3 regions of the Cellvibrio fontiphilus genome follow, and region 2 is predicted to be linked to each of the others. Evidence: predicted binding sites of a transcription regulator. Region 2 holds the regulator's gene; each other region holds the start of a gene.
What was found. Region 2 encodes PhoB, which activates phosphate uptake and scavenging genes when phosphate is short. Its sites were predicted from a motif close to TGTCATAAANNTGTAACA; they were not measured.
Positions count from the first base shown of each region.

Region 1: a site for PhoB is predicted at 4,603-4,620, ahead of ACFODX_RS12275 (ABC transporter permease subunit). Genes of this name have one in related genera too.
Region 3: a site for PhoB is predicted at 3,392-3,409, ahead of ACFODX_RS09320 (TIGR00153 family protein). Genes of this name have one in related genera too.

Region 1 is NZ_JBHRTF010000004.1:864,630-870,846, forward strand. Features, by position in the region: gene petA (ubiquinol-cytochrome c reductase iron-sulfur subunit) at 1-516, shown strand, start outside; gene ACFODX_RS12260 (ubiquinol-cytochrome c reductase) at 518-2,752, shown strand; gene ACFODX_RS12265 (ClpXP protease specificity-enhancing factor) at 2,901-3,335, shown strand; gene ACFODX_RS12270 (PstS family phosphate ABC transporter substrate-binding protein) at 3,559-4,530, shown strand; gene ACFODX_RS12275 (ABC transporter permease subunit) at 4,699-6,217, shown strand, end outside.
Region 2 is NZ_JBHRTF010000002.1:426,432-432,648, reverse strand. Features, by position in the region: gene ACFODX_RS03715 (lytic polysaccharide monooxygenase) at 1-336, opposite strand, end outside; gene phoR (phosphate regulon sensor histidine kinase PhoR) at 568-1,851, opposite strand; gene phoB (phosphate regulon transcriptional regulator PhoB) at 1,999-2,697, opposite strand; gene ubiA (4-hydroxybenzoate octaprenyltransferase) at 2,827-3,750, opposite strand; gene ACFODX_RS03695 (chorismate--pyruvate lyase family protein) at 3,844-4,440, opposite strand; gene ACFODX_RS03690 (HU family DNA-binding protein) at 4,581-4,856, shown strand; gene ACFODX_RS03685 (dicarboxylate/amino acid:cation symporter) at 4,934-6,217, shown strand, end outside.
Region 3 is NZ_JBHRTF010000004.1:151,260-157,476, reverse strand. Features, by position in the region: gene ACFODX_RS09335 (glycine zipper 2TM domain-containing protein) at 1-344, shown strand, start outside; gene ACFODX_RS09330 (sulfite exporter TauE/SafE family protein) at 622-1,404, shown strand; gene ACFODX_RS09325 (GspE/PulE family protein) at 1,438-3,201, opposite strand; gene ACFODX_RS09320 (TIGR00153 family protein) at 3,476-4,153, shown strand; gene ACFODX_RS09315 (inorganic phosphate transporter) at 4,178-5,452, shown strand; gene argE (acetylornithine deacetylase) at 5,583-6,217, shown strand, end outside.

The DNA.
Region 1 (6,217 bases), on a different contig from region 2:
GCCGCTATTCCATTTGTAGGCTCGTGGAGCCCCAGTGCCAAAGCAAAAGCTGCCGGTGCACCGGTCAAATACAACATCAGCAAAATAGAGCCGGGCGCTATGGTCACCGTTGAGTGGCGCGGTAAGCCGGTTTTCATAGTGCGTCGTACGCAGGCAGCCCTTGATAGCTTAAAGGCTGTTGAAGCCCAGGGTGTGCTTCTGGATCCGGATTCCAAAGAAACGATGCAGCCAAGTTATGCACAGAATCCAGAGCGAGCAATCAATAAAGAATTCGCTATATTGTTGGGTATTTGTACACACCTTGGTTGTGCTCCAATGTTCCGTCCGGATGTAGGCGCTGCGGATCTTGGTGGTGACAAGTGGCAAGGTGGTTTCTTCTGTCCTTGTCATGGTTCCAAATATGACCTCGCTGGTCGTGTTTATTCTGGCGTACCCGCACCTCTCAACCTGGAAGTTCCTCCTCATCGTTATGAGAGCGACTCAGTAGTTGTGATTGGCGAAGATCAGGAGGCTTGATATGAATTGGTTAACAGGTTTGTGGCAATGGGTTGATAAGCGTCTACCGGTACAGCGCGCGTGGGATACCCACATGGGTAAATACTATGCCCCTAAAAACTTTAACTTTTGGTACTTCTTTGGTGTTCTTTCGATACTTGTGCTGGTAAACCAGTTAGTTACCGGTATTTGGTTGACCATGAGTTTTAATCCATCTGCAGAAGGTGCTTTCGCATCTGTCGAATACATCATGCGCGATGTAGATTACGGTTGGATTTTACGTTACATGCACTCTACTGGTGCTTCAGCGTTTTTTGTTGTTGTTTACCTACATATGTTCCGCGGCATGATGTACGGCTCTTACAAAGCTCCACGTGAACTAGTGTGGATTTTTGGTATGACTATCTATCTTGTGCTTATGGCAGAAGCTTTTATGGGTTACGTTTTGCCTTGGGGACAAATGTCTTACTGGGGGGCTCAGGTAATTGTTTCCTTGTTTGGTGCTATTCCTGTGGTTGGTGATGGTTTGGTGGAGTGGATTCGTGGTGACTATCTTATTTCAGGCATTACTCTGAATCGTTTCTTCGCGTTGCATGTGGTAGCGCTGCCGATAGTTTTGCTCGCGTTGGTGGTTATGCATATTCTGGCTTTACATGAGGTGGGTTCCAATAACCCCGATGGTGTAGAGATCAAGAAGAACAAGGACGAAAATGGCATTCCGCGTGATGGAGTCCCTTTCCATCCTTTCTATACAGTTCATGATTTAGTCGGTATTACGGTTTTCTTGTTTGCTTTCTGTTTCATCATGTTTTTTATGCCAGAGATGGGCGGTTTCTTCCTCGAATACGCCAACTTTGAAGAAGCGAATAATCTGAAGACTCCTACCCATATTGCGCCTGTGTGGTATTTCACGCCTTTCTACGCAGTATTGCGTGCAGTAACTCTACAAATTGAAATTGGCCCAATGGTGTTAACTGCAAAGCTGCTTGGCTTTATTGCTATGGGTGCTGCTATTGCGCTCTTGTTTGTATTGCCATGGTTGGATCGTAGCAAAGTTAAGTCTATGCGTTATCGTGGTCACATTCCCCGCGTTATGTTGATTGCATTTGCTGCGATGTTTGTGGTGTTGGGTTACTTGGGTGTTAAGGCGCCTACCGAAGGTAGAACGCTTTTGTCACAGATCGCCACAACCTTCTACTTTGCTTATTTCCTTACTATGCCAGTATGGACAACAACTAGCCCTGAAAAAGCCAAATCCAAGTTTTCTTGGGTAGCCTGTGGTTTGTTTGCTGTGATTTTTGCCTGGATGGGTATTGATTACATTGGCGGTGATGTTCCTGCTTTGTTGCTGGTGCTGTGTTTTGCATTAGCTGCCATTTTTGCTGTTCTGCCGTTATTAGCTGCGCGCGACAAGGATTTAGTAGAGCCTACACGTACTCAGGCTAAAGGTTTGCCAGCAATTGTTGTGCTTGGTGGTTTGGCATTGTTCCTGGTGTTGATGATTGTCCCTATCAAGGCAGTTGCTGCCGGTGGCGCATTTGATTGTGGTGCGATTCCTTGTGACAAAATGGAGCCAGATTTGCGCGACAAGGAGTCGCTGCAGAGCGGTGCCAAATATTTCATTAACTATTGTATGGGATGCCATTCGGCAAAGTTTTCCCGCTACGAGCGCGTTGCTGATGATTTGGGTATTCCCCATAGTTTGATGGAGGAGAATCTTATATTTGGCGGTCAGCGCATCGGTCAGTTGATGGAAATTGCCATGAAGCCGCAGCAGTCAAAAGTCTGGTTTGGTGTGGCGCCGCCTGATTTAACTCTGGTTGCACGTGTTCGTTCACCAGAATGGCTCTACACCTACTTACGTAATTTTTATAAAGATGATTCGCGTCCATGGGGTGTGAATAATCGTGTATTCCCCAATGTCGGTATGCCTCATGTGTTGATTGGTCCGCAAGGATTGTTGGAGTGCGGTGCCGGCCCTAAACTCAATCATCGCGGTAGCGCAATGCGCAATGATGTGGGTGAAGTGGAAATGGATGAGCATTGCGGTGCTTTGGTTGAAGGCAAAGTTAAGGGCACCATGACTACCGCGGAGTTTGATAAAGCGATGTATGATCTGGTGAATTTCCTTGAGTACGTAGCTGAACCTGTCGCCGTAAAGCGTGAAGCTATTGGCTATTACGTATTAGGCTTTCTGGTTATCCTGTTTATCTTTGTGTATTTCCTGAATCGCGAGTTCTGGCGAGATATTCATTAATAACCAAAGCAAGATTAAAAAAGGGCGACGCAAGTCGCCCTTTTTTGTTTGGCTTGTCCTGTCTCGGATAACGTTGCTTTTAGTTTTACAAACGGGCGAAACAGGTTAAATTGCTTTCTTTAGTTATGATCAGACCAAGGAATTTAGTATGTCCATGACATCCAGCCGACCTTATTTTTTGCGCGCCGTCTACGAATGGATTTTGGATAACAATTGCACTCCGCATATTTTGGTCGACGCTCATGTGCCCGGGACGCAAGTGCCGCAGCAGCACGTGAATAACGAGGGGCAGATTATTCTCAATATTTCACCCTCTGCGATTAAAGATTTCTTTATGGATAACACTGCCGTGTCCTTTAATGCGCGCTTCAGCGGGGTAGTCAATAACCTCTACATTCCCTGTGGAGCGGTTTTGGGAATTTATGCGCGGGAGAATGGGCAGGGCATGATGTTTGAGCCTGAAGTCAACCCGGCTCCACCTCCGCCCGGTGGGCCTACACCTGCTCCTTCTGGCGGTTCTGCTGGAGGGGCCAAGATTGATGCAGCTCCCGCCAAGCGTCCCGGATTGCGCGTAGTTAAATAGCCCCTGTTTGCTCCCCTAAAAACACCAGCTTCGGCTGGTGTTTTTGTTTTACCAGGATAAAAGGCCATGATTCATGCGTGTGACATTTGTGCGACACATTTGTGACAAAAATTTCAGTTGGTCACATAACTGTCATATTCGCTGGGTAAAGTAATCCTCAATGAAGGGCTGATCCTTCATCGCTAGAACTTATTTACTCACGTAATCACTGATGGAGCGCTCTATGAACGCTATGAAAATTTTAAAGGGGTTGGCACTGGCCGGCTCTATGGTTTGTGCAGCTGCTGTGCAGGCTTCAGTTGATCCCGCGCTGCCTGAGTACAAGGCTGTTACCGGCGTTTCGGGCAATGTTAACTCAATCGGTTCAGATACCCTGAACAACCTGATGACACTCTGGGCTGAGGATTTTAAAAAGTGGTACCCCAATGTGAACATCCAGATTCAGGGTGCTGGCTCTTCTACTGCGCCACCAGCCTTGATTGAAGGCACAGCAAACTTTGGCCCTATGAGCCGTATGATGAAAACCGAAGAGATTCAGGCGTTTGAAGCCAAACATGGTTATAAGCCAACGCCAGTGCCAGTAGCGATTGACGTACTGGCTGTTTACGTGAACAAGGATAACCCGATCAAAGGTCTGAGTATTCCTCAGGTTGACGCCATTTTCTCTGCTACACGCAAGTGCGGTGCTCCAAAAGATATTACTCGTTGGGGTGAGGTAGGTCTGACTGATGCTTGGGCAAATCGTGATTTTGAAATGTACAGCCGCAATGCAGTATCTGGCACCTACGGCTACTTCAAAGATGAAGCTCTGTGCAAAGGCGATTTTAAGTCCACTATCCTCGAACAACCTGGCTCTGCATCAGTGGTACAAAGCGTATCTGAATCCATTAACGGAATTGGTTATTCGGGTATCGGTTATATCACTTCAAGTGTGCGTGCATTACCTCTGTCGAAAAAAGAAGGCGGCGAGTTCGTTGCGCCTAATGCAAAAACAGCATTAGACGGAACCTATCCTTTGTCGCGTGTACTTTACATGTACATCAACAAGCACCCGAATCGTCCACTTGATGCGCTGCAACTGGAATTCATCAAGCTGATCCTTTCCAAGCAAGGTCAGCAAACAGTAGTGCGCGATGGTTATATCCCACTGCCAGCGACTATGGTGCAGAAGGCGCTTGCCGACCTGCAGAAGTAAGCTGATCGACTTACACAAAAAACGCCGACTTGTTCGGCGTTTTTTGTGGCTGAAAGATAAATATTACAGTCAGGTGACACTTTAATGACAGTTTTTTAGCTCTGTAACAAAAGTGTCATTTTTGGTTGCTAGGATTCTCGCGCCAGACGATAAACAGGTAACTAGACCATGTCCGAATCTATGACTTCGGCCAAGCCAACCCAGAGCTTGATGCCCAACCGCGAGCAGCGTGATAAGTTGCGTCGTGTTCGTAAATTGAAAGATCAGTTATCACGCTACGGTGTTATGTCCGCTGGGCTGGCTGTGGTGTTTTCCCTCGGTTTGATTTTCTTCTACCTTTTTTCAGAGATCGCGCCGCTGTTTCGCGGTGCGTCAGTGGAGCCTACCCATAGTTATACGGCTGCACAGCTACAGCAACAAGCCGATGACCAGACTGAGCACCTTACCCTTGAGCGTTACGAGGAAATAGGTGCCAGTTTTAAACGTAGCGGCAGCGTTCACTTTTTCCAAGTCGCTGATGGCCAAGAGATATTAAACGTGCAGGTGCCGCGCTCGGAAACGGCGGAGTTCCGCAGTATCGCCACCAGTACGCCTGACTACGGCTTAGTGGCTTATGGATACAGCAACGGTGAAGTCGCTGTTGTAAAGCCGGATTACGCCCTTAGCTACCCCAACGATAAGCGCCAAATCATCCCCAGTTTGCTTTCACCGCTGGGCGAAGCTACACAAATCATAGATGAGCAGGGCAGTGCACTGGTCAATCTTGCCGTGCAAGAGACCTCTGCCGGTATCTTAATTGCTGCCATGACCGCAGATGCCCGTTTGTTGTTGGCGAGTTTCAGCACTAGCCAAAACATGATTACGGGTGAAATCACCATCAACCGCGATGTCACCCAATTGCCGGCGTTGCCCACAGGCAGTAAGCCGGTGGCGATGCAATTAGATAATGGTGCACGTCACCTGATTGTGGCGACCGACCAATCCCAGTTGCTGCTATACAGTTTGGTGAACCCTGCTGAGGCGCAGGTGCAGTCTGCCATTACGCTGGAAAACAAAATCACCCGCATGGAATTTTTAGTAGGCACCGCGTCGCTAGTAATAGGTACCGATAAAGGTGAATTGAGCCAATGGTTTTTGGTTCGCAACCCGGAAAACATTTACCAACTCAAGCAGGTTCGCAGTTTTGAGAGCTTGGATGGCGCCATCACTCGCATAGTGCCGGAACACGGGCGCCGCGGTTTTTGGGCCAGTGACGATAAGGGCAATCTGGGAATTTATTTTGCCACCTCACAGCGCACACTCTTAATTGATTCCGTCAGCGATACGCCTATCCAGCAGCTAGCTGTCTCCCCGATTCACAACCGCGCACTGTGGCTGGACAGCAACACACTGACCGTTGCCGATACCTGGAACAAGCACCCGGAAGTCTCGTTTAGCTCCCTGTGGCACAAGGTTTGGTACGAAGGGCGCGACGCACCAGAGTACATCTGGCAAGCCTCCTCCGGCAGCGACAACTTTGAACCCAAAATGAGTTTTGTACCGCTCTCTGTAGGTACGCTCAAAGCCGCGTTTTTCGCCATGTTGTTTGCCATCCCGCTCGGTGTGATGGGTGCCATTTACACCGCTTACTTCATGACTCCCAAATTGCGTGGTTTGGTAAAACCAACCATTGAAATCATGGAGGCTT
Region 2 (6,217 bases):
GGCCAAATCCATACCAAACAGGTTGGCGCGGTTGGCGCTACAGAGGCGGCCGTCCGGGATAAAAAACTCATGGTTATCGCGCACACCGCCCACGGCCACTTCCTGCGGCGTATACAAACCGCCGTTACCCGCTGCTTTGGCGGCGATACATGCCGGGTGGGTGGGGTTTTCGATACCGTTTTCCTTACATTGGATCACACGGCTTTTGGGCGATGACACAAAACCGTGAGCATTGGCTTGGCTGACGGCAAACAACGAACTGAGGCTGATGATTAGGGCGGATACACCACAACTTTTCAGGTTGAGATGTGAGTGCCACTTATTGATCTTGTTCACTCTAGGTCTCCTGCTGGGATTAAAGGTGATACCGGTGCCACTCGGGTGGCGCGGCAACATCAGTGCATCTGCATGCGCACAGGCAATGCAAAACGATGCAACAGCAGCGAGTCTAAAATGACAACGTTGTATTTGACGAGTCCGACTTTTGGTCAAAACGGTAGGACTTTGGGTAGCAGGTTCGAATTTTGGTTATATGCAGAAGCCAGTCACAAAAAGTGCGCTGCAGGTTTATTGCGGCAGCGCAAAAACACAAATAAACATACTGCCTTTACCCGGTTCACTGGTGATTTTTAATTCGGCGTAGTGGCGCATCAATACGTGTTTAACTATGGCAAGGCCCAAACCAGTGCCGCCAGTGCCGCTATTGCGGCTGGCATCCACGCGATAAAAACGCTCGGTCAGGCGCGGAATATGCTGGGCCTCTATGCCCGGGCCGTTATCGCTGACCGATACATAGACGTGTTTTTGATCCTGCCACAGCAAGATACTGATCCGCCCCTCGGCTTGGGTGTATTTGATGGCGTTAATCACCAGATTGGAAAAGGCGCTGTGCAATTCCTTTTCATTGCCCTGCAGTAGCAGGGGTTTGGTGGTGTTGTTACACACCAGGGTGAGCTGTTGGTTTTTCTCCTTGCCCAGCACATCGGCCTCGCTTTTAACAACGGCCAACAGCTGTTCAATATTAATGGGTTTGTGGTTGTGCCCTGCCTCGGTGGTTTCCAGTTTGGACAGCACCAGTAAATCGTTAATCAGCAGCGACATACGTTTGGCCTGCTGCAGCATTTGTTGCAGGGGTTTATTCCAGCTCGGCGTAGTGTTGTTATCGGCGAGGGTTTCTACATAACCGTTAATCACGGTGAGTGGCGTGCGCAATTCGTGGGAGACGTTGGCGATAAAATCCTGGCGCATTTTTTCCAGATTGTGCAGCTGGGTGACATCGCGCACCACAATCAAACGCTCCATTTTGCCGAAGGGCGTGATTTGGAACTGCAAGTGTTTGGAGGAAAAACGCGGCGATGGAATTTCCAGCGGCTCGCCGTAATTACCCTCTTCAAAGTAGGCGACAAACTTGGGGTGGCGGATAAAGTTGATCACCGATTGGCCCTGGTCTTTGGTATTGAGCGCGAGCATGCGGTGCGCTGCGGGGTTCCAAAAATCCAGGCAACCGCGCGCGTCCAAAATAATCAGGCCGTCTTTGAGTGCGGAGCTGATTTCCTGGATGCGTTTGATAACGGCTTGCAGGTTGTCTTTTTCGATGCGTTGGTCGCGCTGCAGCTGGTAGATATTGTCGAACACCTGCCCCCAAATACCGCTGGCTTCGGGTGGGTGTTCGCTCTCGCGCTTGAGCAGCCATTGGTTAAGGCGACGCATTTGCCAGAGCATCCACAGGATGTAAACGCCGCAGCCCAGCAACATCCACAGGGCGTAATTGTCGCTAAAAAACCCAATCAGGCTGCAGATGGCGAGAATAATCAGAATGCGCTGCAGCTCAGCGCTAAAACCTTTTAACAAGAGTGCCTCTCAGTGTCGATCCGTTTTCGGTAGCGGGCAAGCCTGCGCGACACGCCATAAACCCATCCATGGGGGCTAATCGTCGACATCCTGTCTCCGATTGTCGCTCAGGCTTGCCCGCTCCCGAAAACTTGCAACTTGATACAATCAGGCTTCGATGCGAGTAGAAAAACGATAGCCTGTTCCGCGCACAGTCTGGATCAGGTCTTCGTGACCGTCGATGGTCAGGGCTTTGCGCAGGCGGCGGATATGCACGTCCACCGTGCGCTCCTCCACATAGACATTGCCGCCCCAGACGTGATCCAGCAATTGGCTGCGAGTATAGGCTCTTTCCTGGTGGGTGAGAAAAAACTCCAGCAAGCGGTATTCGGTAGGGCCCATATCCACAGACTGGTCATTGATGGTGACCCGGTGGCTTGCAGGGTCAAGGCACAGGCCCTGCACGGTAATCGGCGCGGCGGTAATCTGCGGGTCGGCGCGGCGCAGTACCGCCTTTAAACGGGCGACCAGCTCACGCGGGGAGAAGGGTTTGGTGATGTAATCGTCGGCGCCTACTTCCAAGCCCTGGATCTTGTTATCTTCCTCGCCTTTGGCGGTGAGCATGATGATGGGGGTATTGGCGGTGACTTCATCGCGCTTGAGGCGGCGCGCCAGTTCGATACCACTGGTGCCGGGCATCATCCAATCCAGCAGAATCAGGTCGGGTTTTTCATCGATAATCAGGCCGTGGGCGTCTTGCGCATTGCTGGCTTCCAGCACCTGGTATTCAGCCATTTCCAGCGCTACACGCAACATATCGCGAATAGCGGATTCATCGTCGACGATAAGGATTTTGCGACCAGTCATAATCTTCTGCCTAATAAAGCTACGGTAGGCTTCACGGTTCATGAAGCTATTGTTGCAGCTTATTTAATAAGCTCAGTGTTACATATTTATGACAAGTCTGAAAATTCCAGCGTCGAGCCCCTGAGCGGTTTATTTCAGCGAATAATCGGCGACCAAACCGGCAAATATTGCAACACCAACCCAGTTGTTATTTAAAAAGGCCTTGAAGCAGGCATCGCGGTTGCGAAAGCGAATCAGCCATTGTTGATAGATAAACAGCGCTGCCGCTACCGCCAAACCCAAATAATAGTAGAGTCCCAGCTCAAAACGATTGCCCACCAGTAGCAGCGCATACAGAGTTAAACCCTGCAGTATGCCGGTCATCAAACGATCCTGTTCTCCAAATAAAATCGCAGTGGATTTAACCCCGATTTTCAGGTCGTCATCCCTGTCCACCATGGCGTAAAAGGTGTCGTAGGCAACCGTCCAGAGCACTACCGCCAAATACACCAGCCAGATATTTTCATGCAGCGCGCCCGCTTCGGCGGCAAACGCCATGGGGATGCCCCAGGCAAATGCAGCCCCTAACACCACCTGTGGCAGGTGGGTGTGACGCTTCATAAAGGGGTAGCAAAAGGCGAGCAGCAGGCCGCCAACCGACAGTTTGATGGTGAGCGGGTCAGTCATTAATACCAGTGCAAATGCGACCAAACACAGGCCGATAAACAAACCAAACGCCTCGCGGCTGGACACTGCGCCCGTTGCCAGCGGACGGTTTTTGGTGCGCTGCACACTGCCGTCAATCTTGCGGTCGGCAAAGTCGTTGATCACACAGCCGGCAGAGCGCATCACAATCACACCCAGGGTAAAAATCACCAGGTTTTCCAAACGCGGCATACCCTTGGCAGCCAGCCACAGGCTCCACAAGGTCGGCCAGAGCAGTAGCAGCGTTCCTATGGGGCGATCCATGCGCATCAGGCGCCAGTAAATTGGTGCCTTTTGCTGGATTTTGGCGACAAGGCCGCCAATTTCGCGACTTTTAACGACTTTAGTGCGGTTCTTTTGGGGCTGCATCGGTTTGGCCGCAAGCGCCGCTTTATCAACTGGCTGGGCTGGGGCGGCTTTGGTGGGCCGGCGGGAAGATTTAGGGCTGTTCATAGGCCGATATCAGTCTGTTGTGATTGGTGATCGGGAATCGTTGGAGCGTAATTGATCGCAAAAAGCGGGCAAAAAAACTTCACTGACCAGCAGCGGTTTGCCATCCAGTGCAAATACCGAACGGCGCCCCCAGAGCGGAGTGGAACAGGCGATCCCGGGTGGTAGGTACGCATCATCAGCATTAAAGCTCGCCACCGCAATGGGGCTGCGCACCAGTTGTGGCTGACTGAACAAAAATGCCCCCAAGGGCCGATTGCGCTGTTTGCGCAAATGGCGCAGCTTGCCGCTGAGGCTGGAGAGCGGCAGTACACTGCGGGCGAACACCCAGGGTTGGTGGTGGCCGCGCAGGATTACCTCGCGAATCAGGGCGCGAGCGGGGCGTTTCATGCCCAAGGCTTGCTGCTCATCGCGGCTGGGTAAGGCGAGTTGCTGGCGCAGCACCTCAACCTGAAACTGGCCCTTGCTGAGCCCGACCAAACGCGCGGTCAATGAGCCTTCATCATCCAGCCAGCTGTGCAGGCAGGGTGAAGGGCGATTCCTGAGTGGCAATTGATGGCGTGGGCGCCAGGGGGAATGCAATCGGGTGGAAGCAGTAACACGGGGCAAAATGATCTCCTCTGCCTGCGGTAAGCCGGCGCAGTTTAGCAGCTCGGTCTATTTGCGGTGCGGAAAAACCCGCGTCAAGCCTGCCGCAACAGGCCGCAAGCAGGTACACTCGCGGCTTAACACATGAAAGGAGAAGCATTATGCACAAGACCGATATAGTTGTTGCCCTGGCAAACAATACTGACCTGGGGGTAAATAAAGCAGATTTGGTGGTTTCGGCTTTTGTTGAGCAAATCACTAACGCCCTGGCGCGCGGTGAATCTGTCGCCCTGTTAGGTTTTGGTACCTTCAATGTCAGTGAGCGCGCTGCCCGCGAAGGCCGCAATCCACAGACCGGCGCGACTATTCAAATCGCCGCCAGTAAAACGGTCACCTTCAAGGCCGGTAAAGCGCTTAAAGACGCCGTTAACGAATAAGCCACTTCCCACCCTGCGGCGCCCGTGCGCCGCAGTGGTTTGTCCTCTTTTAAAAATAATTTCCCCGAGGTTCACCTATGTCCCTGACCAATAAGATCCTGCTTGGCATGCTGTTGGGTATAGCGGTAGGCATAGGTTTCAATCTGTTAATCGTTGTCGATGAAGCGAGTAATTTACCCGCCACGCCCTTGGGTGTCTGGTTGCAAACGGTTGTCATCGACGGTGTTCTTGATGCCGTTGGCCAAATATTTGTTGCCTCGTTAAAACTGTTGGTAGTGCCTCTGGTATTTGTGTCGCTGGTCTGCGGCGCTATGGCATTGGGCGGCCATAGTCGTATGGGCCCCCTGGCGACTAAAACCCTGCTGTTTTACATGTTCACTACCGCATTGGCGATTGGGCTGGCTATGGGGGTGGCAGCTTTAGTGCAGCCGGGTGCGGGAGTTGATATGGCCCCGCTGGCTAATTACACCACGCCCGCATCGCCCTCGGTCAAAGAGACCTTTATCAATATCTTTCCCAGCAATCCGGTGCAGGCTATGGCCGAAGGCAATATGCTGCAGGTGATTGTATTTTCGATTTTGTTTGGCATTGCCATCTCACGCACTGGCGGTGAAGTGGGCAGCAGCATGAAAACCTTTTTTGAGCAGCTGAACGAAGTGGTGCTCAAAATGATGTTATTGCTGATGCAGCTTGCGCCCTATGGCGTGTTTTGTTTGCTGGCCAAACTGTTTGCGAGCATCGGTTTTTCGGCGATTGCCGATCTGGCTAAATATTTCTTCACCGTGCTTTTTGTGCTCCTGCTGCACGGTCTGGTTGTTTATGGCAGCCTGCTAAAACTCTTTACTGGTTTGAGCCCGGTTATATTTTTCAAAAAAATGTGGAAGGTGGCGGTGTTTGCATTTAGTACCGCATCCAGCAACGCCACCTTGCCGGTGACTATGCGCACGGTCGAGCACGACCTGGGTGTAGACAATAAAATCAGCAGCTTTGCTGTGCCATTGGGTGCCACCATTAATATGGACGGCACGGCCATTATGCAGGGTGTAGCTACCATTTTTATCGCCCAGGTCTACGGGATTGAGATTGGTGCGGCCGGTTATTTGACGGTCATACTCACCGCAACACTCGCTTCTGTGGGGACGGCGGGTGTGCCCAGTGTGGGCTTGGTGATGCTGGCGATGGTGCTGCAATCAGTAGGTGTACCGGTTGAAGGCATAGCCCTGATTATCGGGGTTGATCGTTTGTTGGATATGGTGCGCACCGCCGTTAACGTCAATGGCGATGCCGTTGTTTCCGTTATAGTTGCCAAAAGCGAAGGCATGATTGATGAATCGCGCTTTCACAATATGAAGCTCAACGCC
Region 3 (6,217 bases), on a different contig from region 2:
CGGTAAAGGATACCAACCGTATTGCCGGGAAAGTCATCGGCGCGGTAGTGGGTGGCGCCTTGGGCAACCAGGTGGGTGGTGGTAACGGCAAAAAAGTGGCAACCGTAGCGGGCGCAGTAGCCGGCGGTTATGCGGGCGATAAGGTACAGGCCAATATGCAGGCCAAGGACACCTACACCACCGTCGAACAGCGCTGTAAAACCGTTTACGACAGCCGCGAGGACATCACCGGTTACGATGTAACCTATCGCCTGAAGGATAAAGAGTCATCGCTGCGACTGGACTATGACCCGGGCACACGTATCCCGGTTGAGAATGGCGAGCTGGTTTTAAATCGCCAATAGCTGCCCAATCACAAGGATTGGCAATCCCCCCCCGGGAGCAAGGACGCTACCCATTTACCCAGCCCCCCTTAGAAATATACCTCTTCAGAACCACACTCTTCTCGCATCACCTTTTCCAGCCACTAGCCAGCATTTCAGTTATAAGCTTCTAACTATTGATTATTAGCAGCCAGATTGACGGGCTGTTAGCCTGCGCGCCCTGTTTATTTTTCAACAGCTACCACAAGCAATAATTAGTAGTGACCGCTAGCTGTAGCCGGTTGATGCGCGGAGTTTTATGGATTTTCAAATTGGATACGTGATTGCCGGGCTGGCAGTGGGGTTTATTGTCGGCATGACCGGCGTTGGCGGCGGTTCGCTGATGACCCCGATTTTATTGTATTTCGGCGTTAGCCCCGCCAACGCCGTGGGCACTGACTTACTCTATGCCGCCATCACCAAAGCCGGCGGTATCCATGTGCACCACAAAAAGAAAAATATCGACTGGAAAATTACCGGCGAGCTGGCGCTTGGCAGCCTGCCCGCAGCAGCCATTACCCTGTGGGTGCTGCACAGCATTCGCTTGGATACCGACACGCTCAACAGTGTTATTAAAACCACCCTCGGTTACGCCCTGATCCTCACCGCCATCGCCATTCTATTCAAGCGCCGCATTTTTGATTACAGCAAGAAGAACAACAGCTGGATTACCCGCATGAGTCGTCGCAGTCAATTTATAGCTACTGTAGCGACTGGTGTGGTGCTCGGCGCGGTGGTTACCTTGACGTCAATCGGCGCTGGCGCGCTGGGTACAGTGGCGCTGTTTATGCTCTACCCGCTGCTACCAACGGTGCGCTTGGTGGGTACTGAAATCGCCCACGCCGTTCCGCTCACGCTGGTCGCAGGCATGGGGCACGCTGGCTTGGGCAATGTGGATTGGGGGCTGTTGGTCAACCTGTTGATCGGTTCACTGCCGGGCATTTACCTCGGCAGCCATTTAGCCAACCGAGTTGCCGATCACTATCTGCGCCCGGCACTGGCCATCATGTTGGTATTTGTGGGTTTCAAACTGCTCTTTTAATGAAGCGAGCACTTCTACTAGATGGGCGAGTAGTTAGCTCGCCTTTTCCGGTGGCGGTGCCACGCGCAGCACCTCCTCCATAGTCGTCAAACCGGCGGCCACTTTCTGGGCGCCCGACAAACGCAGGGTGCGCATTCCTTCTTTCATCGCCAGCTTACGCAGCTCTTGCAGGTTGCAATCGCGCGTAACTTTTTCTTTGAGTGATTCCGACAGCAGCAGAATTTCATACAAACCCTGCCGCCCCAAATAGCCAGTATTGCGACACTCCAAACAGCCCACCGGGCGATAGACTTTGGCGGGCACATTCACCTTCCAGGGCGCCACCAATTCTTGCCAATCGGACGCGCTGATGCTGCCCTCCTCCTTGCAATGGGGGCAGAGGGTGCGCACCAACCGCTGCGCCATCACCCCCAGCAGAGTGGCATTAATCAGGTAGGACGGGATACCCAAATCCAGCAGGCGCGCCACGGTGGAGGGCGCATCGTTGGTGTGGACGGTAGACAATACCAAGTGACCAGTGAGCGCAGCCTGCACCGCCATCTGCGCGGTTTCCAAATCGCGGATTTCCCCCACCATGATGATGTCCGGGTCCTGGCGCATCAGGCTGCGAATACCGGCGGCAAAATCCAGCCCGATTTTGTGGTGTACCTGGGTTTGATTAAAACGCTCTTCCACCATTTCAATCGGGTCTTCAATGGTGCTGACGTTCACCTCATCCGTCGCCACTTGTCGCAACGAGGAGTAGAGCGTGGTGGTTTTACCGGAACCGGTGGGGCCGGTGACCAGCAAAATACCGTTGGGGCGCGTGAGCATGGAATACCAGCGGGCGTAATCGTCACCCACCAAACCCAAATCGGTAAAACTGCGCAGCAGCACTTCGGGGTCAAAAATCCGCATCACCAATTTTTCGCCAAAGGCGGTGGGCAAGGTGGACATACGCAGCTCGATTTCACTGCCATCGCTGCGCCGGGTTTTGATGCGGCCATCCTGCGGTTTGCGCTTTTCGGCGATATCCATTCGCGCCAACACCTTGAAGCGACTGGTCACGGCGGTAGACACATTGGCCGGCAATTCATACACATAATGCAGTACACCGTCGATACGGAAGCGAATGCGACCTACATCGCGGCGCGGCTCAATATGAATGTCACTGGCGCGCTGGTCGTAGGCGTACTGCAGCAACCAATCCACAATTTTAACTATGTGCTGGTCGTTGGCATCCGGGTCGCTGGCTTTACCCAACTCGACCAGCTGCTCAAAATTGGTAATAGCCGATGCCGCCGTGGCGCCGCTAGCCCCCGACACCGAGCGCGCCAGGGTGTAAAACTCCACCATAAACCGCTCGATATCGGCGGGGTTGGCCACTACGCGCTTCACCGCGCGGCGCGCCACATGCTCCACCTGCGGCTCCCAACCAGACATAAAAGGCTGGGTACAGGCGATAAGCACATGATCAGCCTCAACCTTTACACAGAGAATCCCATGGCGTTTGGCAAAAGCGTAACTGATGACCTCGGTGCACCTGGCAACATCGATTTTCATTGGGTCTATGTGAAATAAGGGCAAACGTGCTTTATTCGCCAACCACTCCGTTAGCACCTCGGCATCCAATACTTTGCCGGGCCGCTGTAAATCCTCCAGATTCTGGGTTGCTATGTAGGCGAGCGGGTGCATGATGGCCTGCTCGCGACTGCGCGAGGCACCCAATAGCATATTGGCGTCTGTTTGGGACATACGCCCGTCCGCCACCAAATCATTGATCAAGCCGCGCAAATCCAATACCCGATCCAGCACCATTGGGTTATTCCTGTTATTGACTATATCGAAGGGAAGTTGCGCTGATTGTAGCGGCTCAGCCGGCATCAGTCTGCCCAGCGCACCACAGGCTGAAGGCCGTGCTCACCAGCGCCGTCGCCCCAAACCCATAATCCCGCGGCAATTATGCAGACTCGGCTACCAAAATTCTGACCAAAAAGCATCACAACTTTGTCATAAATAAGTAATAAAGCTGCGTGACCTTGGAGAGTGATGTTTTTATACTGCGCACACTTTCAACCCCGGGGGGATAACCATGCCTTTTGCAAACTTGTCGAACCTGTTTGGCCGCTCGCCCATCAAGCCTATGCAAGAGCATATGGCTCTGGCAGTGAAGGCTGCTGCCGAGCTGATACCTTTTTTTGAAGCGGTTACCAGTGGCGATTGGGCACAGGCCAGCAATATCCAGCAACAAGTGGTAAAACATGAAAATGATGCGGATGAAATCAAAAAGCATCTGCGCTTGCACCTGCCCAAAAGCCTGTTCCTGCCAGTGCCACGCACGGATTTGCTGGAACTGCTCACCATGCAGGATCGCATCCCCAACCGTGCCAAAGACATAGCCGGCATCATTATGGGCCGCCGCATGGCCATCCCCGAAAGTATGAAACCCCAAATGAACGAGTTTGTGCGTGCCAGTGTTGCAGCGGCAGAACAAGCTCTGACAGCTATCAATGAGTTGGACGAACTGCTGGAAACCGGTTTTAGCGGTCGAGAATTAACCGTTGTTGAAAATATGATCAAGGAGTTAGACATTCTTGAAGAGAAAGCAGACCAATTGGAAATTGGTGTGCGCACCTCCCTCTTTGCCCTCGAAGCCCAGCTACCGCCCGTGGATGTGATGTTCCTCTATAACATCATCGACTGGGTGGGTGATATCGCCAACCGTGCCCATGATGTGGGCGGCCGTTTGCAGCTGCTGCTGGCGCATTAATCCTTTACCTAGGGGAATTCAAAAATGACTCTATTTGCTGAATACGGCCAAGTGCTGTTCATTCTGGCGTGCGCTTTTGGCCTGTTTATGGCTTGGGGCATAGGCGCCAACGATGTGTCTAATGCCATGGGCACTTCGGTTGGCTCTCGCGCATTGACCATGAAACAAGCCATTCTGATTGCAATGGTATTCGAGTTTGCCGGCGCCTATCTGGCAGGTGGTGAGGTAACTGAAACCATCCGCAGCGGCATAGTCGAACTGGATGTAATGACCCAACATCCAGACCTGTTTGTATACGGTATGCTCGCTTCGCTTTTAGCAGCGGGTAGCTGGCTGCTTATTGCCAGTATTTTAGGCTGGCCCGTATCCACTACCCACTCCATAGTCGGCGCGATTATTGGTTTTGCTGCGGTGGGCATCTCGGTAGATGCGGTCCAGTGGGGCAAGGTTTGGGGCATTGTAGGCAGCTGGGTTATTACTCCGATGCTTGCCGGTGTGCTGTCCTTCTGGATTTTCCGCTCTGTACAACACCTGATTTTGGATACCGAAGATCCATTCACAAACGCCAAACGCTACATTCCCATTTACATGTTTGCAGTAGGCTTTTTCTTGTCCATGGTGACATTGCTCAAAGGCCTGAAGCACGTGCTGAGCTCCCACCATTTGTCCCTCAGCTTTATGGAAAGCGCACTGATCGCCGCAGTGATTGGCGTGGTAGTGGCAGGCTTCGGTATGTTCTTGCTCAGCCGAATTAGTCAGGATAAAGCCGCTGATAAAGATAACCGCTTCTCAAGCGTTGAGCGCGTATTTGGCGTACTGATGATTTTTACCGCCTGTTCCATGGCCTTCGCCCACGGCTCCAACGATGTCGCTAACGCAGTTGGCCCCATGGCCGCCGTTATAAGTGTTGTGCAATCTGGCGCGGTTGGCGCCAAAGCGGCCGTTGCGCCTTGGGTCTTGCTTCTTGGTGGTGTCGGCATCGTTGTTGGTTTGGCCACTTACGGTTACAAAGTAATGCAAACTATCGGTAAAAAGATTACCGAACTGACTCCGAGCCGTGGTTTTGCGGCTGAGATGTCTGCCGCCGCTACAGTCGTTATTGCCTCAGGCCTTGGATTGCCCATTTCCACCACCCACACACTGGTTGGCGCGGTATTGGGTGTTGGCTTGGCGCGCGGTATTGGCGCCCTGAACCTGCGCGTTATTAGCGGTATTTTTGCCTCATGGGTTATCACCCTGCCTGCAGGCGCCGGCTTGTCTATCCTGTTCTTCTATTTCTTTAAAGGTGTATTCAGCTGATAACCAGCTATACCTCAAGCCCGAGCCGGATATCCGCCTCGGGCTTTTTATTGCCCGCAAACCAGCACATGCTTGCATTTTGCGGCGCAATGGCCGATAACTTCGCGGATGTTTTATTGCGAGCCTGATCATGACCATCGACCTCAAACGCTACCAATACCAACTGCATAAACTGGTAGCACTGCCCTCAGTAAGCTGCGGTGTCGCCCAATGGGATATGGCCAATCAAGCGGTCATTGATCAACTGGCCAACGATTTTTCTGACCTGGGTTTTAGCACCCGCGTGCTGCCACTTGCGCAAAAAGGCAAGGCAAACCTGCTTGCCACCATGGGACAAGGCGAGGGAGGGCTGGTGCTGGCAGGTCATAGCGATACCGTTCCCTATGACGCCAACCGCTGGCAGTCAGACCCTTTTAGCCTCACCGAAAAAGATGGCAAGCTCTACGGCCTGGGTGCCACCGATATGAAAGGTTTCTTCCCGGTGATCATGGCTGCCGTGGAACCTTATCGTCACAGACAATTCAAGCATCCGCTAATCGTGCTGGCGACAGCTGACGAAGAGAGCAGCATGAGTGGTGCGCGAGCGCTCGCCCGGGAAGGACTGGGCGGTTTATCGCCACGTTATGCCGTGATTGGCGAACCGACCAACCTGACACCAATTCGCGCTCACAAAGGAATTATGATGGAGGCGATAAGGGTGCGTGGGCATAGCGGCCATTCATCCAACCCAGCACTGGGTAATAACGCACTGGAAGCCATGAATCA